Regions from separate parts of the Colwellia sp. MB02u-9 genome, predicted to be linked through region 1. Evidence: predicted binding sites of a transcription regulator. Region 1 holds the regulator's gene; each other region holds the start of a gene.
What was found. Region 1 encodes MetJ, which represses methionine synthesis genes. Its sites were predicted from a motif close to TAGACGTCTAGACGTCTA; they were not measured.
Positions count from the first base shown of each region.

Region 2: serA (phosphoglycerate dehydrogenase) is a predicted target of MetJ. The motif match lies at 5,629-5,646, and genes of this name have one in related genera.
Region 3: metA (homoserine O-succinyltransferase) is a predicted target of MetJ. The motif match lies at 5,718-5,735, and genes of this name have one in related genera.

Region 1 covers NZ_JACGVF010000070.1:148,920-157,226, reverse strand. Annotated here, with positions in the region: gene metL (bifunctional aspartate kinase/homoserine dehydrogenase II) at 165-2,696, opposite strand; gene metB (cystathionine gamma-synthase) at 2,803-3,960, opposite strand; gene metJ (met regulon transcriptional regulator MetJ) at 4,194-4,526, shown strand; gene H4J65_RS04275 (VOC family protein) at 4,975-5,388, opposite strand; gene ccoG (cytochrome c oxidase accessory protein CcoG) at 5,540-6,919, opposite strand; gene H4J65_RS04265 (sigma-54-dependent Fis family transcriptional regulator) at 7,111-8,307, opposite strand, start outside.
Region 2 covers NZ_JACGVF010000097.1:45,710-54,016, forward strand. Annotated here, with positions in the region: gene H4J65_RS13325 (SLBB domain-containing protein) at 1-928, opposite strand, end outside; gene H4J65_RS13330 (peptide MFS transporter) at 1,709-3,241, shown strand; gene H4J65_RS13335 (5-formyltetrahydrofolate cyclo-ligase) at 3,923-4,561, shown strand; gene rpiA (ribose-5-phosphate isomerase RpiA) at 4,933-5,589, shown strand; gene serA (phosphoglycerate dehydrogenase) at 5,699-6,928, shown strand; gene thrC (threonine synthase) at 7,201-8,307, opposite strand, start outside.
Region 3 covers NZ_JACGVF010000066.1:29,320-37,626, forward strand. Annotated here, with positions in the region: gene H4J65_RS01805 (BLUF domain-containing protein) at 1-92, opposite strand, end outside; gene metH (methionine synthase) at 917-4,609, opposite strand; gene metA (homoserine O-succinyltransferase) at 4,638-5,588, opposite strand; gene H4J65_RS01820 (methyltransferase) at 5,925-6,575, shown strand; gene H4J65_RS01825 (HD family hydrolase) at 6,653-7,246, opposite strand; gene H4J65_RS01830 (YoaK family protein) at 7,427-8,095, opposite strand.

The DNA of each region.
Region 1 (8,307 bases):
CAAGAATACACTGTTTTGTTGGCTAATAAAAACCCAGGTTAATTAATTTCCTGATGAATTTGGCGCGATACTTTGATCATAACGAATCGCGCCAAAACTTTACTTAACCTTCCTGCTTAACGCTATTTATACCCCTTGGCATCACTTCCCGCTAGCAAAAATGTTTAATTTAACCCTTTGATTTTAACTTGCTGTTGACGATGATTTAGCTGCTGGCAAATAGTGACTAAATCAGCATGAATACCACCCGCAGTAACATCACGTCCAGCACCTGGACCACGAATAATAAGCGCATTTTCTTGATACCACTCGCTTTTAATTTGAAAAACATTATCACATGGGGTTAATTGAGCAAACGCGTCGTTATGGCTTAATTCTTCCAAGCTAACTTTCGCACTCACTTGACCATTCTCACTGATAAAGCGAGCAACATAACGAATTCCACAGGCTTTTGCCTGTGCTTGCTGTAAGCGCAATAAAAACAACTCATCAAGCTCAGACGTTCGTTGAAGAAACGCCTCTAAGCTAATATCACGTAATGATTCTGGCACTAAATTCTGACAGTCAATATCAGCTAACGACAATTCAAAACCTGCGGCACGCGCTAAGATTAATAATTTACGCTGTACGTCTCGCCCTGATAAATCTTCTCGCGGATCCGGCTCAGTCAACCCTTGCGTTAAGGCATTCGACAACAGCGCAGAAAATGGCGTTGTGCCATCGTAAAATTGAAATAGCCAGGATAAAGTGCCCGAGAATATACCCGAAATTTCCGTTATTTTATCACCGCTATTCATCAACTCCTTAATGCTTGAGTTAATAGGCAAACCAGCACCAACTGTGGTATTACCCAACCATAAGCTATTATTTTTTTCTGCTGTTTTAAGCAATTGCTGATAATTTTCAGTACTTGAAGATGCCGCCCACTTGTTCGCACCAATAACATGAATGCCACGGGCAAAAAACTCTTCATACAACTGACTAAAGTCTTCGCTGGGTGTGATATCAACAACAATCAACTCGTCATAAGGGTGATTAGTCAGCCAAGTTAACAGTTGCTCACTGTCATACGGCTGCGCTTGTTGTTGATAATGTAACAAAGCATTAGCGACATCTATGCCATCGGTATTTATTAAGGCTTTACTTGCCCCCACTAAAGCGACTAAGTGCACATTGTCTAAGCCTGAAACACGCGCTATTTGCTTTGGTAACATGGTTAAAAATCGTTGGCCAATATTACCTAATCCAGCGACAACAAGGGCAATATTTTTCGCGTCTTTGGTCATATCCGCATGGACATTATTGAGTATTTCACTCGAGCATGGCTCAGGTAAAACCGCAATATAACTGTGTTCATTAAAGGCATGCAAAAAATGTAAGCATTGTTGATGCTTAAGCGCTCTTTTAAACCTAGCGCGCATGTCGCCTTGTTTCGCGACACTATGGCCAACAATGGCAATAATCGCTACTGGCCTAAAGGTTACTTCGGTGTCATGACTGGCTAACCATTGGCTAAGCGCTTTTTGTTGGGCCTGCGTGACGACTAGGTAACCTTCGTCAAGATTGTAACAAATCGGTGAAAATTCACTTACCGCTAATTCGCCAGACTTAGCTAAAAAGCTGCTTGATTTCGCTAATATTAAATCGTTTAAACTGGTGACTGAAAGTTCTTGTTTTGCTATTTGGCCAAACTTGCCTATTTCAGTACCGCTAACCTCAGGTGCAAAACTACTGGCAACATGTAAATGGGTATTATGGTTGGTTAATGGCTGTAAGGTTTTGGCATGTAATACTGGGTTACCCAAACGGCCCAGTTCATTGGCAACCGCATTAGGTAAACGGTGTAATTTTCTCGCTAAAGGTACAAGCCTTGGGTCAGCACTATAAATACCATCAACGTCAGTCCAAAGCGTTACATTGCCCGCGCCTGATAGTGCCGCCATTATGGTTGCTGAGTAATCACTACCATTGCGCCCTAACGTGCAGGCTTGTTGCTGTTGATTACGCGCAATATAACCGGTAACGATCACCAGTTGGTCTTGTTGTTGAAGCGGTAAAAAGTTTTCTTGGCTCACGCTATAGTCAATAGCACAATTTTTTTCATCTTTTAGTAAAAGAAAGTCTCTGGCATCCAACATATAACTTGGACACACACTTTCACTCAATACCGCAGATAACAAGCGCGCTGACCAAACCTCACCAAAGGCCAATAAGTCATTTTGATAACTCAATGGCTCACTAAGGGGAGCACTTAGCGGATCACTCAGTAAATGTTCTGTTATTTGTGCAACATCTTGCTTGAGTAAACTTTTCAGTCTGGCGGCACTACTGGCATTTAACAGTTCATCAATTAACTGAGCTTGCGTCGCATCAAGGGCAGTAATAGTTACCCGTAAATGCTCACGTAAGGTGTTTAGGTCATTACTCGTGCTCACTTGCTCAGTGTTCAGCGAAGTTATTTCCTGAAGCTCAACCGCGAGTTGATAAAGAGTAAATAATGCATCTGTGGTATTGCCATTAGCAGATACCACAATAATGTCATTGAGCTGGCAATGCTGACGAATAATATCCACCACACGTTCAACGCAAGCACTGGTAGCTAAACTACTACCACCAAATTTATGGACATTACAGGCAACTTTTGCCAAGTGATTTTTTGCAGAGCTAAGCGTTACCGCTGTATTTGAACCGATCATTTTACTACCACAGGTATGACAACCTTGTCATACCGCCTTTAAATTATTGATATATAACACGCAGCCAAAGTACATTGATAACTATGGATAACTATGGATAACCACTTTAAGCTTGGCTGGCATCGAGCGCCTGAGATAGGTCGGCCAGTATATCGTCAATATCTTCAATACCAACAGAAAGTCGCACTAATGACTGGGTAATACCGGCGGTAAGTTGTGCTTCAATTTCCATCCCCGCATGGGTCATGGTTGAGGGATGACAGATCAAACTTTCAACACCACCAAGTGATTGTGCCAAGGTGAAAAGTTCAAGTTTATCAAACAGTATTTTAACCGCTTCAACGCCACCTTTAAGCTCAAAACTCATCATAGCGCCAAAATCATACTGCTGTTTTTTAGCTAATTCATGTTGCGGATGGCTAGCTAAACCCGGAAAATAAACCTGTTGAATAGCCGAATGCTGTTGCAAAAATTTTGCCACAGCATTGGCATTAATTTGATGCTGCTTCATCCGTATGGGCAAAGTTTTTAAGCCACGCAAAGCTAAAAAGCTATCAAAAGCTGAACCCGTAATACCAATGCAGTTTGCCCACCAAGCTAGTTTTTCACCTAAGGCTTGTTCTTTGGTGACTAGCACACCGCCAACCACGTCGCTATGACCATTAATGTATTTGGTGGTAGAGTGAAAAACAATATCAGCACCCAATAGCAAGGGTTGTTGCAATACCGGCGACATAAAGGTGTTATCAACCGCCACTAATGCGCCAACTTGATGGGCTTGTTTGGTAATGGCAGCAATATCAACTAAGCGTAACAATGGATTACTCGGTGATTCAACTAAGACTAATTTAGGTTTTGTTGCTAAGGCTTGCGCCAAGGCTTGTTGATCGTTTTGATCAACCACCACGAGCGTAAACTGCCCCCGCTTGGCAAGATGGGTAAATAATCGAAAACTTCCGCCATAGCAATCATGCGGAATAACAACCGTGTCTTGTGTATCAAGTAATTGGCAAATAAGATGCACCGCTGACATGCCGGTATTTGTCACTATGCCAACGGCACCCTGCTCTAAATCTGTAATAGCTTGGGCAAACGTAGCGCGAGTTGGATTGCCGGTGCGTGAATAGTCAAACTGACGCTTGTCATTAAAACCTTTCAGTGCATAGGTGCTTGAAAGGTGAAGAGCTGGAATAACAGCGCCATGGTGTTGGTCGCTATTAATACCTGCTCGAACAGCGGTAGTGGCAATTTTTTTCTCGCTCATGTGTACTCCGGTAAAAATATTTTCTGTATAGATGTTTGGACGTCTATCAATCTAAATGGTTTAAGTTCTTGGGTCAAGTACTTTAGACTTCTAAACTTCTACACATTCGTTATTGACTCAGGCCCCACAACCAGTAAAATCAAGTAGTAAGAATAAATTTATCATAAACTGGCCTACCAAACAGGTTTAACATCGATAAGTTTATCTCAATTAATTAGCATAGAGGAATATTCATGGCAGAGTGGAATGGCGAGTATATTAACCCATACGCCGAACACGGGAAGAAAAGTGAACAAGTCAAAAAGATCACCGTGTCTATCCCTTTACGTGTGTTAAAAGTGCTCACTGATGAACGTACACGTCGCCAAGTGAATAACTTGCGTCATGCCACCAACAGTGAATTGTTATGTGAAGCGTTTTTACATGCTTTTACTGGCCAACCATTACCTGATGATAGTGACTTGGCTAAAGACAACACACAAAAATTACCCGCGAGTGTTCGTCGGGCTTTGGAAGCAAAAGGCATAACTGACTTTAGTGAACACGAAGCGGAATTAGAAGATTAAAACGAGTAGCACAACAATTAGTACAACAAGCAAATAAACAAGGCGCTGATTAGCGCCTTTTTTATTGCTGAAAAATAGGGGTGATTAGCAAGAGTTGCTTTGAAATATATAGCGAAATACCGCCTGTAGTATGCCGCTACATATCAAAAAATAATTATTTCTGTTCATCAGCGCTATTTGAATATTCTTCAAACTGGAACGATATTGCTTTAGTTTGCATTAAAGTGACTTTTAAAGTCAGCGTCGTTCAAATAAAATAACATTATGCCCGTCACCCATATGGCCAGCATCCAGCTTTACATAATTTTGATTTACTAAGCCTTAATTTTTCATAGTGTCCACACATTAAAAAGCTTAATAACTGAAACTTTAATATCATCGAATTTAACTAAGCAGCTACATTAACTCATGACTGACGGCTGATAACTGATAGCTGATAGCTATAAATCTAGCCAGTCGCATCATTTAACTGCAATAAATCCCATTTTGTCCCATATAAATCTTTAAACACGACAACCGTGCCATATTCTTCCACGCGCGGCTCTTCGTTAAACTCGACACCTTGGCTTTTCATCTGTTGATAGTCGCGCCAAAAGTCATTGGTTTGCAGAAATAAAAATACTCGTCCGCCCGCTTGATTGCCCACTGATTGGCTTTGCGCGTCGTTACTGGCTTTAGCAAGCAGTATGTTGGTGCCATTTGAATTCGGTGGTGATATTTGCACCCAACGTTTTCCGCCGCCTAAGTCAGTATCTTCAATCAGCTGAAAGTTTAATTTTTTGCTATAGAATGCAATCGCATCATCATAGTCTTCAACCACGAGGGCAATATTGGCTATGCTTTGTTTGATCGTTTTGGTCATGCTTTGTTCTCTATTCATTTTCACTACTCATCGTCCAAGTCATGCTATTTTAACGTATTTTTCTTCCGTAATGCACTTTGCATGATGTAATTAAAAAAACCTCACCTAGAGATCTTTTTTCACAATCACTAGCCACTAGCTAAAAAATTAATTACTTTGAAAAGAATTTAGTTTGCTTAACAACCTTAATTTCCGGCATATTATCAACGGCAACAGTCAGTGTCACTGACGTAATTTTTTGGCTGATGTTTTCCGGGGGCATCGTTAAATGTACAGGTACACTGGCGATTTCACCCGCTTTTATCATCACCTTACCGTCAACACTTAAACTTACTACTTTTTCCAATACTGTGATCTTAAATTGGCGATCAACTTTTGATTTATTAGTAATTTTCAATAAGTAACTATTCGTCACCTTATCTTGAAAGTCGAGCTGAAATAATGTGCCACGATCCCGCAAAATAGAAAATTCAATTGGCACCCGCACTTGAATAGTAAAAATCATAAACGCCATGGCTAATACCGACATAACAGCATAGCCAATAATTTTCGGCCGTAGTAATTTAACCTTTTTACCTTCTAGTGCATTTTCACTGGTATAACTAATTAAGCCCTTAGCATAATTAAATTTACTCATGGTTTGATCACAGGCATCAATGCAAGCACCGCAATTAATACATTCGTATTGCAAGCCGTTACGAATATCAATACCCACTGGGCACACTTCCACACAAAGGTTACAGTCTACACAATCACCTAAACCTAGGTCTTTTGGCTGCTGGTGACGTTTACGAGCACCGCGGCTTTCACCACGCAATTTATCATAAGCAACCACTAGGGTATTCTTGTCGAACATGGCGGATTGAAAGCGTGAATACGGGCACATGTAAATACACATTTTTTCACGTAACCAACCGGCATTACCGTAGGTACAAACAGCAAAAAACAGCACCCAGAAAGTTGTCAGGCCATCCCACTGCCATTGTAGTAAATCAAGATACAGTGCGCGGGCCGGTAAAAAATAACTGATAAATGTTGTTGCGGTAAAAAATGCGATTAATCCCCAAATAAAGTGCTTGGCTGATTTTCTCGCTAAGGTCTCTAATGACAATGGCTGTTCATCACGTTTAATACGTTTATTGCGCGTACCCTCCAACCATTCTTCAACCCAAATAAAACTGAAGGTCCATACGGTTTGAGGACAGGTATAACCACACCAAATTCGACCAAGCCACGTGGTTAAAAAGAAAAGTAAGTAGCAACTAACCAGTAATAATCCCGCTAGAATGATAAAATCCTGTGGAAAAAATGTTTGTGAAAAAATATGAAACTGTTGCTTACCTATATCCAGTAAAACAGCCTGATTACCTTGAAAATTAAGCCAAGGCATCAACATAAATAATAAAACAAAGGCTAAGCCAGTGAATTGTCGAATACGCTGATAACGACCTTTTTGTTGACGAACATAGACTGAGGATTCAGATTTGTAGGGCTTAATGATCAAATCTTCTGCTTTAAAATCAAACTTCATGGTTTACTGCTAAAACTAACGTTAGGATAGTTACTAATAGCAAAATATGAACCAAGTTATAAAATTAAATTAACTCACTGTTTAATATCATATTTATAACTTTATATTCTTTACAGTACCCACCATAAAGCACGATATATCGTGCATTAGCGATATATCGTGCCTTGCATATTATTTTTATAGTGAAGTTATTAGTTAGGACGTACAATTTTCAATTTACTCATGCGAGAGCGTAATGTACTTTCAGGTAAGCCTAACTGCTTAGCGGCACCTATTTCACCGCCAATGCGCCATTTACAGGCTTTTAACACACTTAATATATAGCGGGTTTCCACTTGTGCTAAGGTTTCAATAACAGGAGGGGTAAGTGATTTTGACGAGGTTTTAAAGTTAAAGTTTAGAATAGTCGATTTAGTTAAAATTATCTCGCGCTCAAGTACATTTTGCAATTCACGAATATTACCGGGCCATTGATATTGCATTAATTGAGTTAAGCTACGGTTACTAATAGCACTGATATTTTTACCTAGCGTTTTATTCAGTGTGCTGATAATCGCCTGTGATAACAGTGGTATATCTTCTTGGCGCTCACGCAGCGGTGGAACAGTAACCGGAAAAACATTAAGCCGATAAAACAAATCAATTCTAAATGTACCTTGGGTAATCATCGCCGATAAATCACGGTTAGTAGCCGCGATAACCCTTATATTAACCTTAACAGTTTCACTGCCGCCGACCCGTTCAAACTCTTGCTCTTGTAATACCCGTAGTAACTTGCCTTGTGCTGCCATGGATAATTCACCAATTTCATCAAGAAATAACGTGCCATCATTCGCTAATTCAAAACGGCCTTTGCGTCGTTCAGTAGCGCCAGTAAATGCGCCTTTTTCATGCCCAAATAGTTCAGATTCAAGTAAGCTGGGGGTAAATACAGCACAATTAACTTTTACCATAGTAGAGTTTTTACGTTGACTTAAGGCATGAATATTACGAGCAACCAATTCTTTACCTGTGCCATTCTCTCCCAAAATAAGTACGGTACTATCAGTTTGTGCAACTAGCTCTACTTGCGCCAACATTTTGGTGATTATTGGGCTGCTACCCACCAAGCCAGCAGACGACCACTCTTGCGCTAACTCATTCTGTAGATAGGTATTTTCAGCCTGAAGCTGCTCAGTAAGTGATTGTACATTTTCCAAGGCACTGCGCAGTGCCAACTCAATTTGTTGTTGCTGACTCACATCACGAAATACCGCAACAGCGCCAATAATATGGTTATTTTTATAAACCGCTCGTGTTGTGTACTCAACAGGGAAGTTACTGCCATCTTTGCGCCAGAACACCTCACCACTCACCTGTCGAGAAATACCGTCAAGCGCGGTATTGAA
Region 2 (8,307 bases), on a different contig from region 1:
AGTTATCGCCGGCCTTTAGTTCGTATATAGCGGGACGCCTAACTTCACCTCGTATTGAAACATTTTTACTTTGAGTTGGAATGAAAACCACGTCGCCAGATTGCAACAAAATGTCGCTTGAAGAATCACCGTTTATGAGCAGGTCGTATAAATCAACAGTTTGTACTATTTTGCCCGCGCGTTTTACTTCAATATTGCGTAATGAGCCAATATCGCTAACCCCACCGGCAGCAAAAATAGCGTGTGTAACACTTGAAAGTGAACTAAGCGTGTAAGGGCCTGGTTTGTAGGCGTCACCTAAAACAAAAATACGCATTGAACGTAATTCAGCTAAGCTAACCACCACGTTTACCCCCAAAATACGTTGTTGAATTCTTTCAGCTAGAAATTTTTTCATCTCGCCAAACGCTAAACCAACAATTTTCACTGGTCCAATATTAGGGATAAGTATATTGCCCTCTCGCGTTATTGGCAGTATGTATTCAGCATTTTCTTTACCATACATTTGTATCGATAATTGGTCACCAACGCCTAGGATATAGTGTTCAGGAATGGCAATATCCATGGTGGGGGTAAACGTACTTGGCGCATTGGCAAAAACCTCCATACCAAATCTTGTTAGTGGCTTAAATAATTCAGTGTCACTTTCAAACTCAATAACCTCTGCTTGCCCTACCATTTTATTTTCAACTGTAGATCTTGGCACAACGGGTGTAGATGATAATTGTGTTTGTTGGTTGCTACCCGATATTTGTCCCATAACGGCATTAAGATCAACACCCATGCTTTGTGCTAATGACTGCTGCTGAGATTTAGGTAAATTTTTAAATTGCTCTATTTGCTGTGGGCTAATTTGCGCTGCGATAGCACTAAAGGAGAGTGTAAAAACTACCAAAAGGCTTGTCAGTTGACGGATAAAGTAAATCATTGGCACATGTTTTTCCTGTGTATACGGAGGGGACAGAAATCAACCTCAACTAAAAGTTAATAAAAAGTTAATTTTAAGTAAATCACAGGCGAGTCTATCAGTAAGTTTACTTTGATTAAAGTAACTTTTTAAGTACAGTATATTATGCGTTACTCATTAAGATATAAGAGATAAAAGAGATGGCTGTCAGTTAAAGAAACAGCTTTGAGTAAACAAGCCCTTAAGTTATTAGCTGTCAGTTTGAAGTGAAACAGCTTTCATTATACTTGTCTGGTTCTTAATCATTACGCTATGCGTCACTAAACGGCTGACGGACTAAAGTCCGACCTACAAAACAATCGCCTAAATCTACATTATCACCCGTAAGCTCGATGTAGGTTGGACTTTAGTCCATCAAGTTAAATGAAATTTAACTGTTTTCGCATAAATGCGAACGACAAATAATAATGCCAACTGCAAATGTTTGTTACCCCATTTCGTTAATAGCCCGCTATACAGCTGACGGACTAAAGTCCGACCTACAAAATTATGCTATTGTGCCTTGAAATTAACCTCCTAATTAAAGTGTGTCGGCAGCAAAATCAATTGGTTTGATATAACTTTACATTCATTAACATAAAGATTAACCGCGCTTACTTGCCTTTCGATGCTACCAAAGGTATAAAGCGGGTTGATTAATAAAACTTTTAATTTATCTGAGCACGTTCAACCCGATATATATTCATGTTGAAACAATAATAATTTTAAACCGTGTTTGGTATTACCTATCGAGGATTTTATATGAGTACCCCAAATTCAGAGGCTTTTTATGGCCATCCAGGCGGATTAAAAACACTTTTCGTCACAGAAATGTGGGAACGCATGAGTTATTACGGCATGCGCGCCTTGCTTGTTCTTTTTATGACCGCAACCTTACAAGAAGGCGGCTTAGCATTAACTATTGCATCGGCAACCGCTATTTATGGTTTATATACGGGTACCGTCTATTTTATGGGCTTGCCAGGCGGTTGGATAGCAGACAGATTACTGGGTGGGCAAAGAGCGGTTTGGTATGGCGGCATTATCATCATGTTTGGCCACATAGTTTTAGCTATCCCAAATGACAAAACATTCTTTATTGGTTTGATCTTAGTTATTTTAGGTACGGGTTTATTAAAGCCTAATATTGGCGCTATGGTTGGCCAATTATATAGTGAAAATGATAAGCGCCGTGATAGTGGTTATGCTATTTATTACATGGGCATTAACTTAGGTTCTTTCATTGGCTATTTAGTTTGTGGTTATTTAGCTTCAGATTTTGGTTGGCATTATGCCTTTGGTGCAGCCGCAATAGGCATGGCAGCAGGCCTTATTCAATATAAAATTACCACACCAAAATTAGAAGGTGTTGGCGCAAAACCGGTTGCACCTTTATCAGCAAAAGGTCAACGCACTAGCTGGATAATTATAGCCGCTTCGCTAGTCGCCATTGCAGTGGTCACTGTTTTAACCTTTGAAGGTATTGTGGTGATAGACCCTATTGCCACAGCACAATATGTCGCAATAGCATTTACCTTAATTTTTGTTATTTATTATGCCATTATTTACTTTTTTAGTGACTTAACCGGCAATGAAAAGAAAAAACTTTGGGCACTATTATTAATTTGTATTGCCTCAGCTTTTTTCTGGTCTGGCTTTGAACAAGCCGGCTCATCATTAAACTTATTCGCTCGTGATTACACTGACCGTATGATAGGTTCGTTTGAAATTCCAACGGCATGGTTTCAGTTTTCTAATGCTATGTTTATTGTTTTGCTATCACCTTTTTTCGCCGCATTTTGGATTAAATTAGGTCAAAGAATGGTTACACCGGCATACGGCATTAAATGTGCTGTTGGCTTAATTATTATGGCCAGTGGCTTTATCGTGATGTTTTTTGCCGCACAATATGCAGCGAGTGGCTTACAAGTTGCGCCCGGTTGGTTAATTACCACTTACTTTTTACACACAGTGGGTGAGTTATGCTTAAGTCCTATCGCCTTAAGTGCCGTAAGTAAATTATCACCGAGAAGATTTGCTGGCCAAATGATGGGTGTATTTGTTTTAACCTATTCAATTGGTAATATTATTTCTGGTTTGCTTGCTGGTAATTACGATCCAAACAACGTTGAACAAATTCCAGCCTTATATATTCAAATCAGTCTATTTAGTATTGGTATTGGTATTATTATTTTACTCATTGGCTTGAAATCTAGATTCTGGGAAGCGCTAGAAACAGAAGAAGATGACACTTCATCGCCAGTTAAAGGTAAAAGCACAACATCTACTGCATAATTATTTTGAATAATTAACAGTAAAAATAGCCAACTAGATGTTGGCTATTTTTTTGTCTATGAAAATTGTTTAAGCTGTCAGTAAAAGAAATGTTTAAGCTATCAGTAAAAGAAATGTTTAAGCTATCAGTAAAAGAAAATAGCTGTCAGCTTTCAGTAAAATATTAGAGTTCTTGGTTGATGGTTGAGCAAACGTTCTGTCGGCCGAACTTCAGTCTGTCAAAGGGACTGATTAAGATAGTTAATGCTTAAAACCTGTTGGACTAAAGTCCAACCTACATCGGGCCTACATAGAGCCTAAAAGTGATAATGTAAATGTTAAGCGATTGTTTTGTAGGTCGGACTTTAGTCCGTCAACCTTAAAGCGAATACAAAACCTAGTGGCATAAAACCAAACAGACAAATAAACTAAAAGCTATTTTCTTTAAATCTGACAGCTAAAAACTTCAAACTGAAAGCTGCCTTTTGAAACTTGTTGGACTAAAGTCCAACCTACATCGGGCCTAAAGGTGATAATGTAAATGTTAAGCAATTGTTTTGTAGGTCGGACTTTAGTCCGTCAACTGTTAAGCAAACAATTAACAAGATGGCAAACAGCTATCTGCAGCGCCTTATTTTTTGTCGTTCGCATTTATGCGATGCCTCCACAGCGCACACATACCCTAATGAGAAAACGCTATTGATGATGTCTACACGAAATGAAATAAGAAAATCACTTAGGACTAAACGCCAAAGTCTTAGTGAGGTTGAGCAACAACAGTTCTCCGATGATTTACTCATTCAACTCAGTGCCCGTAGAGATGTGCTAGCGGCAAAAAATATTGCGCTTTATTTAGCCAATGACAGTGAGCTTGATGCTATGCCCTTTATAAAATGGTGTTGGCAAAACAACAAAAAGACCTACTTACCTGTTATTCATCCTTTTAGTCATGGGCAGTTATTGTTTCTCCATTATGATGAAAACAGTGTCATGAAAAAAAATAACTATGGCATTTTAGAACCTAAACTTGACGTGCGTTTGATTAAAACTATTGGCGAAATAGATATTATTTTTACCCCCTTGGTTGCGTTTGACCCATTAGGTAATCGTTTAGGCATGGGCGGCGGATTCTACGATAGAACCTTAGCATCATGGTATCAACAATACCGCCATCAGAATCAACCGCTTAACGTTGCACCAAGCAAGTTAACAAAGCCTTATCCAATAGGCTTAGCGCATGACATCCAATTAATAGACGCTATTCCCGCACAACTGTGGGATATTCCGCTACCTGAAATTATTACGCCAACAAGACAATATAAGTTTGATAGCCATAAATAAAATCTGATTAATTCGATACGCTTGTTATAATACTGACCATAGATAGTTAAGAGATAGCTGTCAGTTTTTAGCTTTCAGCTTTCAGTGAGTTACAAAGACATAGTTAAGAGATAGCTGTTAGTTTTTAGCTCTCAGCTTTCAGTAAGTTACTACAGACATAGTTAAAATATAGCTCGAAAACTTCTTTTGATTTATAACTACATCTTACTGAATGCTAATCACTTATTACTTTTAACTGATCACTATATTGTACTGACAGCTGACCGCTTAAAACTGAAAGCTAACCACTGATTACTATATTTTACAGAAAGCTTACAACTGATAGCTATCTCTTACTGATAGCTAATTTTTTTATTTAAAACAGGCCTATTATGACTCAAGATGACATGAAAAAAGCGGCAGCAATAAAAGCCCTAGACTATATCGAAGCAGATACCATTGTTGGTGTCGGTACTGGCTCAACGGTAAATCATTTTATCGACGCCCTTGCTACCATTAAAGATAAAGTTATTGGCGTAGTATCAAGCTCTGAAGGCTCAACTGAGCGTTTAAAATCATATGGTATTGAAGTGTTTGATCTTAATAACGTTGACGGCATTGATGTTTATGTTGATGGCGCTGATGAAATTAGCCCTCACCTGCATATGATCAAAGGTGGCGGTGCTGCCCTTACCCGCGAAAAAATTGTTGCTGCGGTGGCAAAAACCTTCATTTGTATCGCCGATGACACTAAGCAAGTGCCTATGTTAGGTCGTTTTCCATTGCCGGTAGAAGTGATCCCAATGGCGCGCAGTTATGTTGCCAGAGAGCTAGTGAAATTAGGTGGTGATCCGGTTTATCGCCAAGGGGTTATTACCGACAACGGCAATGTTATTCTTGATGTGCATAACTTAAAAATAATGGACCCTAAAGCATTAGAAAATAGCATTAACGCTATTGCTGGTGTTGTGACTAATGGCTTGTTTGCTAATCGTCCAGCAAATGTCTTAATTATCGGCAGTGCAGAGGGTACAAAAATAATAAAATAACACTTTAGAGTTTATACCCTATATGGTATTTTAGGTATCTAGCCATCTAAAAGCTTATTTGAAATATATTTAAGTACATCAATGTTTGATCGAGAGAAGATAAACTATCATGAGCAACAATTCACTAGCAAAAGACAAGATTAAGATACTACTTCTAGAAGGTGTTCACCAGAGCGCCCTTGAAGAGCTGAAAAATAAAGGCTATTCAAATATTGAATATATTAAAGCCTCACTTTCAGAAGCAGAGCTAATTAAGAAAATTGCCGACGTGCATTTTGTTGGTATACGTTCTCGCACTGACTTAAATAAAAATGTTTTAAGCCACGCTAAAAAGCTGGTTGCTATTGGTTGCTTCTGTATTGGTACCAATCAAGTAGACAAAGCCGCAGCACAATCATTTGGTATCCCAGTATTTAACGCGCCATTTTCAAATACCCGTTCGGTTGCTGAGTTAGTATTGGGCGAAACATTATTATTATTACGTGGTATTCCAGAAAAAAGTGCCCAAGCACATCGTGGTGTTTGGAATAAGTCAGCTACGGGTTCAGTTGAAGCCAGAGGCAAAACCTTAGGTATTATCGGTTATGGTCATATTGGTATGCAACTTGGCATACTAGCCGAAACTTTAGGGATGAAAGTTCGCTTTTTTGATATTGAAACTAAACTGCCTTTAGGTAATGCCAGCCAAGCGCCAACTATGACTTCATTATTGAAAGAAGCGGATGTTATTAGTTTGCATGTACCTGAAACGCCACAAACCAAAAATATGATGGGTGCGGCAGAATTTGAGGTCATGAAACAGGGTGTTATCTTTATTAATGCTTCGCGCGGCACTGTTGTTGATATTGACGCCTTAGCCGAGGCCTTAACCAGTAAAAAAGTGGCTGGTGCAGCAATTGACGTATTCCCAGTTGAACCTAAAAGTAATGACGATGAGTTTTTTAGCCCGTTACGTGCCTTTGATAACGTGATTTTAACGCCACATATTGGTGGCAGTACGAAAGAAGCGCAAGAAAATATTGGCCTTGAAGTAGCCAGTAAACTGGCTAAATATTCAGACAATGGTTCAACATTATCTGCCGTTAATTTTCCTGAAGTATCCTTACCTGGCCATCTTGGCACCAGTCGTTTATTACACATTCACCACAATAGACCTGGGGTGTTAACGCAAATCAACCAAATGTTTGCCAAACTTAATATCAATATTGCCGCTCAGTATTTACAAACCGCTGACCAAATTGGCTATGTAGTTATTGATATTGAAGCTGAAAATGGCAAGTTAGCCTTAAAAGAATTAAAACAGATTGATGCAACAATCAGAGTAAGATTATTAAACTAATATCACTGCTGATTTGAAAAACTAAAAAGCCAAAGAATATTTTCTTTGGCTTTTTTATTTCTGCTACAGTTTACGTTATATCACACTATGTTAAGTGCCTAACTTGGCAAGAAAAATACCGATTTACCATGACTCACCGTAAAAATTTACTCACCTCACAGCGACTTGCCTCACAGCTTCTTGACCCCAGACTTGCTATACTTTATGCAGATAAAAGGCAGTAAAAACTGCCCTTTAACACTGCCCTGTTCTTGCGCTAACCAGCGCAGTAACTAATTGAGTAAGTAAGCTCTAAGTTCAGCAAAGTCGGTTGAACTTGTGGTTGATAAAATGGTTTCACTCGCACAATCGGCAAGCTCTTTTGGCAAGCCTATCGGTTGTCCTAAGGTACTTTCAACAATATCTTTAAATTTCGCTGGATGCGCGGTACCCAAAAATACACCAAATTCAGTATCAAGGGCATTATATTGCAGCGCTCTATAAGCAACCGCGGCATGAGGTTCACTGATGTAGCCAAGTTTAGCCAGTTGGATCATCGCCATTTGTGTTTGCTCTTCATCAATTGATACTGAAGTGACACAATCTTGCTCAACTAATCCCGCTTTTAACATATGTTCTATACGTGGCCAATTATTGGGGTTACTCACATCCATAGCATTAGAAATAGTTGCTACTGTTTCATTAGGTGTCCATTCGCCGGTTTTTAAATAGCGAGGCACGGTATCATTGGCATTTGTGGCGGCAATAAAACGCTTAATAGGTAAACCTAAGGCTTTAGCAAAAAGTCCTGCGGTAAGGTTACCAAAATTACCACTGGGAATAGCAAAAACAATATCGCTAAGTGCATCAGTGCCTTTTTGACGATAAAGTTGTGCAACCGCTTCAAAGTAATAACAAATTTGTGCCAACAAACGACTAATATTAATCGAGTTAGCTGAGTTTAAGCCAATAGCCTCTTTAAGCTCTTGATCATCAAAAGACTGCTTAACAAGCGCCTGACAATCGTCAAACGTGCCTTCTACCGCAATAGTACGAATATTACCGCCTAAGGTAGTAAACATTTTTTCCTGTAATAAACTTATTTTTCCTTTCGGATATAAGATCACGACATCAATGTTGTCAATACCGTGAAAAGCATGTGCTACAGCAGCGCCAGTATCACCAGAGGTTGCGGTTAAAATAGTGACTTTTTTACCCTCACCAAACGCTTGTAAACATTTGGCCATAAAGCGAGCACCAAAATCTTTAAACGCCAGTGTCGGTCCATGAAATAATTCTAGTATGGCTCTACGTTCACTAATAGGCTGTATTTGCGCTGGAAAATTAAAGGCGTCAGTAACAATTTCAGTTAACTGCTCTTCGGTTAAATCTTCACTAAC
Region 3 (8,307 bases), on a different contig from region 1:
TGGTTTTTTAATCGCCACTGTTTTAGCATACCCATTAATTCGACCTCTGATAGGCCTGCAGGAGAAATACTTGTATAAAGCAATTCAAACATAATAAGTTAACCCCATTTTAATCATTCTAAGTAGATTGAAACCCTAACAATATTATGCAAACTTCTCAGTAATATCTGCTGAACAATATTTCACAATTTTAAATAATTAGAAAGAGTAAATTTAATGTTTATTAAAATCTCACAAAATATTCTTTAGCTATCATGACAATCGTTTTACAGGTTTATTTACCCCATGAGATTGGCCATACAAAATGGAGCCGTGTTATGTCGATAACGCCTGCTAAGAATTTAAACCTCTGATTCACCTAGTTGATATGAAATAATGGCAATTAGCGAGCAGAAGCACTAGCGTTAAAGCAATAGTCAGCACTTTAAATGCACAAAAAAGTCGTTAATTTTTTCAGTGCAACATTTTCAGTCCAACAACCGCTCACTAAATCTGAATCTGACAACTTAAAATTCAACTTAGCTCAACCACCATCACTGATGAAACACTTGCCTTAGCTGAGTCTGCTTGTTGAGATAGTGTCACTCAATATAACTATTGATATCATCAAAGCTACATTATTGCTGAAAGTAATTTAACTCCAACATAGGTTCACTTAAGGGGGGCGTTATTGTATAACGTGAATTAAGTACACAATGACCTGAATCTTACGACATTATCTTGTCTAAAAATAACGCTGATGACCAATATTAAAAAAGCGCTATAGCTTGTCTTGCTATAGCGCTTTTTAGCTTTTATACCGTTTATTTATTATCTTATCTTTGCTATTACTTCTGCGCTGTTACTTCTACGCTATAAGATAGGCTAATAAAACATCTCCCCTCGTCACTTCAAGCTAAAGCTTATAATTTATAGTTTACGAAGGTTCATAATCTAAATTAGCCGACAACCAACGTTCAGCTTGTGGCATGGTCATTTCTTTACGGGCTGCATAACTTTCAACTTGGTCTTGTGCCACTTTTGCCACAGCAAAGTATTTAGACTCTGGATGCGCGAAGTACCAACCACTTACCGCGGCACCAGGCCACATAGCAAAACTTGAGGTTAAGTCCATACCAATGTTTTCTTCGACATTAAGTAAGGTCCAAAGCAAGCCTTTTTCTGTGTGTTCTGGACAGGCAGGATAACCTGGCGCAGGCCTAATACCCTGATATCTTTCACGAATTAAACTATCGTTATCCAAGGTTTCATCTGGCGCGTAGCCCCAATATTCTTTGCGAATTTGCTGGTGTAAATATTCAGCGCTGGCTTCAGCTAGTCTATCGGCAACCGCTTTAATTAAAATACTATTATAATCATCGTGATCGGCATTAAAGGCTTTCACTAACGCCTCAACACCAAAACCAGCCGATACGGCAAATGCGCCAATGTAGTCATCAACACCTGAGGTTTTATCAGCGACATAATCGGCTAAGCAACGATTATATTGGCCCGTGGGCTTTTTGCTTTGTTGACGTAATTGGTGCAATTTCATTAAGGGTTCAGTACGCGAGTCGTCGGTATAAAGTTGTAAGTCATCTTGCTCACGATTGGCTGGGAACAAACCAAATACCGCTTTTGCGGTTAATTTTTTATTATTAATAACATCATCTAACATCGCATTAGCGTCATTAAATAACTTAGTTGCTTCCACGCCGACGACTTCATGCTTAAGAATTAAGGGATACTTACCAGATAACTGCCAAGTCATAAAAAATGGCGTCCAATCGATATAGTGCCTAACAATATTTAAGTCGATATTATCCAGTACAGTCACACCTAATTTATTTGGCACCTTAGGGGTATAGTTATCAAAGTTAATCGGCACCGCATTGGCGCGCGCGTCTTTCAAAGAAATCAAACTTGAACGCGGGCCTTTTTTGTAATGGCGCTCACGCACTTTAACGTATTCAGCGTTTTGGCGCTCAACAAAGGCCGCTCTATGCTCATCAGAGAGTAGTGTACTTACCACAGAAACCGAACGTGAAGCATTAGGTACATAAACCACAGGATGTTGATATTGAGGTTCAATTTTAACGGCGGTATGCGCTTTAGAGGTTGTAGCGCCACCAATAAGCAAGGGTAAGTTAAATTCTTGGCGCTTCATTTCTTTAGCAACATGCACCATTTCATCAAGTGAGGGAGTGATCAACCCTGACAAACCAATAATATCGACCTTTTCAGCACGGGCAACACGTAAAATCTCTTCACATGACACCATCACACCTAAGTCGATAATCTCGTAATTATTACACTGTAAAACCACGCCAACGATATTTTTACCTATGTCATGAACATCGCCTTTCACCGTTGCCAGTAATATTTTACCGTTAGATCTTACTTCAGTTTTTTCTGCTTCAATAAAAGGGTTTAAATGCGCGACCGCTTGTTTCATTACGCGGGCAGATTTTACCACTTGCGGTAAAAACATTTCGCCAGCACCAAATAAATCACCGACCACATTCATGCCGTCCATCAACGGCCCTTCGATAACATCTAATGGCCGTTTAGCGACTAATCTAGCTGCTTCAGTGTCCTCAAGAATAAACTCATTAATACCTTTAACGAGCGAATATTCTAGGCGCTTATTCACTTCTAATTCACGCCAGGTTAAATCAGCTTTGCTATTTTGACTACCGGCTTGGCCACGATATTCTTGTGCCACATCGAGTAGGCGTTCAGTAGCGCCATCATCAGAGTTTTGTATCACGTCTTCAACGGCTAGACGTAGGTTGTCAGGGATATCAGAATAAATCGCTAACTGGCCGGCATTAACTATGCCCATGTCCATACCATTTTTTATCGCATGATAAAGAAAAACCGCATGTATTGCTTCGCGCACTGGGTTATTGCCGCGAAATGAGAACGAGACATTAGACACACCACCAGAAATCATGGCGTGGGGTAAGTTTTGCTTAATGTCACCTACCGCTTCAATAAAATCACGCGCATAATTGTTATGCTCGTCGATGCCAGTAGCCACCGCAAAAACATTAGGATCAAAAATAATATCTTCCGCGGGATAGCCAATTTCATCGACCAAAATATGATAAGCGCGCTGACAAATTTGATACTTACGTTCACGAGTATCAGCTTGACCTTTTTCATCAAACGCCATAATAATCACCGCAGCACCATAGCGGCGCAGCAGTTCGGCTTGTTCACGAAAGTTGTCTTCACCCTCTTTTAAACTGATTGAATTTACAATGCCCTTACCTTGAATACATTTTAAACCCGCTTCTAAAATATCCCATTTAGAAGAGTCCAACATAATCGGCACTTTGGCGATATCTGGCTCACCCGCAATTAAATTCAGGAATCGAACCATGGCTGCTTGTGAGTCCAACATGCCTTCATCCATGTTGATATCGATAATCTGTGCGCCGTTTTCAACTTGTTGCAAGGCTACTGCGATGGCTTGATCGTAATTTTCGTCGGTAATTAAGCGTTTAAAAACCGCAGATCCCGTGACGTTGGTACGCTCGCCTACGTTAACAAACAAGCTATCGTCTTTAATGGTCAGTGCTTCTAAGCCGGATAATCGACAAGCTATTTCTTTCGCTTTAATTTCTCGAGGTGCGATATTCGCTACGGCATCAGCCATGCCTTTAATATGCGCTGGTGTGGTGCCACAACAGCCACCAATAATATTTAAAAAACCTGCATTGGCCCATTCAGCAACATGCTCGTCCATATCTTCAACGGTAAAATCATATTCACCAAAAGCATTAGGCAAACCCGCATTAGGATGAGCAGAAATCGCCACATCTGAAATATGGCTTAATTCCTCCACATATTGGCGTAATTCAACCGGGCCAAGCGCACAGTTCAAACCAAATGAAATCGGTCTAGCGTGACGTAAAGAATTGTAAAAAGCTTCGGTGGTTTGCCCTGATAACGTTCGCCCTGAGGCATCGGTAATCGTGCCTGAGATCATCACAGGTAAACGTTCACCGCGACTTTCAAAGACGGTTTCAACAGCAAATATAGCGGCTTTAGCATTGAGGGTATCAAATATTGTTTCAATTAAGATGATGTCACTGCCGCCGTCAATCAAGGCGTTGGTCGATTCAATGTAAGCGTCTTTGAGCTGATCAAAGGTGACATTACGATACGCTGGGTCGTTAACATCAGGGGAAATTGAACAAGTGCGGTTTGTTGGCCCTAACACGCCAGCCACAAAACGGGGTTTATCTGGGTTTTTCGCGGTGAATTCATCAGCCACTTCACGTGCTAATTGCGCCGCCGCGAAATTAATATCAGCACTGTACTCCGCCATATCGTAATCCGACATGGCAATAGTGGTGGCGTTAAAAGTATTGGTTTCAAGAATGTCAGCACCGGCAACAAGGTATTCGCGGTGAATAGCTTTAATAACCTCAGGTTGAGTCAGCACCAACAAATCGTTGTTACCTTTAACATCGCTATGCCAATCAGCAAACTGCTCGCCACGATAATCTTGCTCTTCAAATTTATACGCTTGGATCATAGTGCCCATAGCACCATCTAAAATAAGAATGCGCTTTTTTAATTCGGCTTGTAATCGGCCATAAGAAACTGACTGCACCACAGGTGCTTTTGATTGAGTATTTACTTGCTTAGACACGAGATTTCCCTGGATGGATGGCTTTAATATGGTTTGCATCTAGTTGATACGGCGTAATTTGATAAACGTAATAATTTAACCAATTGGTAAAAAGCAAACTACCATGGCTGCGCCAGGTGTTTGCTGTGGTTGAATGGGGATCATTTTCAGTAAAATAATGCTCAGGCATTGACGTGGTACGGCCCATTTCAAGGTCACGAAAATACTCTTCACTCAAGGTTGTTGCGTCATACTCTGGATGGCCAGTAAGGTAGACTTGCTGCTTATTTTTACTCGCAGATAAATACACCCCTGCCTCAGCTGACTCCGCCAATATTTCTAGATGTTCCAGTGTTTGATAATCCGACTTATCGATATAACCATAGCGAGAATGAGGCACATTAAAACTTTCATCGAAGCCTCGGGTTAACTGCTCTTCTGGTTTCAAACAATGGTGGTGGTAGACGCCAGAGAGCTTTTTTTTACGCAAATGTCGCTTCAAACCATAATGATGATAAAGCGCGGCATGTGCTGCCCAACAAGAAAACATGGTTGAAGTCACATTTTTTTCTGCCCAGTCAAACACTTGACAAATTTTGTCCCAAAAGGTTACTTGCTGATAATCCAACAATGCCAGCGGCGCACCGGTAATAATTAAACCGTCATATTGTTTATGTTTTATATCGTCGAATAAGCGGTAGAAATTATCTAGATGTGCTTGCGGCGTATTCTTAGATTCATTGGCATGTATGCGGACAAATTCAACATTAATTTGCAATGGTGTATTGGCCAACATGCGCAGAATTTGCACTTCAGTTTCAATTTTATTGGGCATTAGGTTAAGAATAGCCACTTCCATTGGGCGAATTTCTTGATCTGCAGCGCGACGTTCAGACATAACAAAAATATTTTCTTTGTCTAAAATCGTTAAAGCGGGCAATTCATCGGGGATTTTTATGGGCATAGTAATAACCTAATGTCGGGTAATTCGTTATATCTGTAATAGTAATAAAATAACGCTGAAAAAAAATATTGCTCTTTACCATTTATATCTAACTACAATGTGACTTGGATTGCTAGCTATGTCAACCTCTAAACGTATAGACGTCTAAACATTTTAATATGATTTAGCATTTTATCGTTTAGTCGCAAAGAAAATTCGCGACAAAAAAGCTGTATCAGCTAAATTATAGCGCACGAAATATATTGTCATTTAAGCTAAACACTGTACTCTTAGCCGACTCGCGCACTTTGTCATTTGTCTTAAGAGACTTGGCTCCGCGCCTACCTAGGCAGCACAATGACAAACCTTCGTTACAGTTATCAAACCATCGAGTTTGGTAACACTGATATCCATCTTTGTACCTTACGTGATAAACAAGAATTTTATGACCCTGAAGACATCGCCCAAAACTTAGGCATTTCATCGGCAACTTGGTCTTTATTTGGTGTTATTTGGCCATCAAGCTTAGTGCTGGCACATTTTATTTCGCAATACCCCGTTGGCACAAAACGGGTATTAGAAGTAGGCTGTGGCATAGCGCTTAGTAGCTTACTCTTAAACAAACAAAAAGCGGATATAACCGCAACAGATTACCACCCCGAAGTAGGGAAATTTTTACTGAGAAACACCCTGCTTAATCAAGACGGTCCGATTAACTATGAGCAAACTAATTGGTCAAATAAACAAGATAGCTTAGGACTTTTTGATTTAATCATAGGTAGTGACCTACTATATGAAAATGAACATATTGAATTGCTTGCCAACTTCATCCAAGCCCATGCAAACAAAAGTTGTGAAGTTATTCTTGTTGATCCGGGTCGCGGGCGCAAAACTAAATTAAGTACAAAAATGCTAGATTTTGGTTTTAGCTCTACCCATATTAAACCTGAGCATACCGATTACATTAAACAAGACTTCAAAGGTCATATTCTTAAATTTAAAAGATAGAAGCTTAGCTGTTTGTTGACTTATATATTAACAAGCAGCTAAGGCATTGCTCTACACACCTAGAAGTTTTATTACCGCTACGCGTTGCGTAACCAGCCTTTTTCTACGGCAAAATCAATTTGCTCAGCAACATAAATCCATAATTTTGGGGCTAAACCATCTAAGAGATTGTTACGGGCAATAACTTCAGATCGGCTAACATTATGCTTAGCCCAACTCCCTCCGTCATTTTTCATATTTTGCAGTAAAGGTAAGACCCGATCCATTGCTTTGGCAAATTTAGCATCGGTTGTTTCTGCCGCTTCAAACTCTAGCCACAAGTTTAACATTTCTGAGCATTGCTGTTCAGGCAACAAACCAAAAATACGCTTTGCCGCTGCAAGCTCTTTTGCTTCTTGTGCATCAAGTTCGGCTTGTGCTGCAAAGGCAAAAGTATCGCCGGCATCAATTTCTACTATGTCATGAATAAGTAACATGCTGGTAACTCGAGCAACATTGACTGGCTCTGCGGCATAAACATGTAAGGTTTGCGCCATCATGGCAATATGCCAGCTATGCTCAGCACTGTTTTCTGGTCTATTTTTATCCGACTTTACCATCACTTTTCGGTAGACAGCTTTAAGACGGTCTAACTCTAAAATAAAATCTAATTGTTGCTTCAAGTCTTGCATTACTTCTCCTATATGAAAGCTAGCACGATGATTTTATACTCACATAAGTTGATATGGGGTCTTTCATCGATAACTCCACCTTAGTAACAACACAATCTGCTGAAGTGTCGATAAAGCGAGCTAATATACTAGTGATAAATTTACCACCTACCTTGGTAACCTGAAAAAATGGTAAAAGTGCTAGCTCTTAGCTTGGGCATTAGCATTATAAATTGAATAGATTAAGGCTAATAAAATACAAATACCTGCGGGTACAAATAGCGCATAAAATTTAAACAAACTAAATAAATAAGTACCTAAGCCCCCACCGACAATAAATCCTATAATAATTAACAGAAATAATAATGCCTTTCTATTATCAAATGTATCGCCCCTTAATTTTGCACCTAACATAATACCCAAATCAGTAAAAATACCGGTGACATGAGTTGTTCTGATCACCGCACCACTATAAGTAGTGGCTAAGGCATTCTGCAATCCACACGCTGCTGAGGCCAAATAATGGCCATTTAAAGAATCTTTGGTTAAGAAATAAATAGCGCCAAAAAGCAATGCCGCTTCTAGGTAAAGCAAACCACTATAATTGCGGCCTAATTTTAAGGCCCCACCATGAATAAAGTAACCCGATATACCCGCCCCCATTAAAAAGCTAAATAGAATAAGCAGTAAATGAAAAGCATCAGTAAATGTTGAGTTTACGACTCCTGTGCCAAGCAGTGTAGCCGTGCCAGATAAATGCGAAATAGATTGATGTTTAAAGCCTAACAATCCAACCGCATTAATAAGTCCTGCCACTAAAGCAAGCACAAATGCACCGTATTCTACCCATCGGGGTAATTTTGAAGTCACTATATTCCTTAGGCTGCTAGCACCTATTTGAGTATAAAATTAAGCTCAGCTGAAATTAAATAAGTTAAATAAGTTAAAATAAAAACTAGCTAAAATAATTAACGCTATCAAAATAGCGAGTTACTCCCCTAGTGACAAGTTGATCAGCATTTATATTGCCTTACATGTTTAAAAAACTTTCGAGGTCTATTGTTTAATTAACTCGAGTTAAT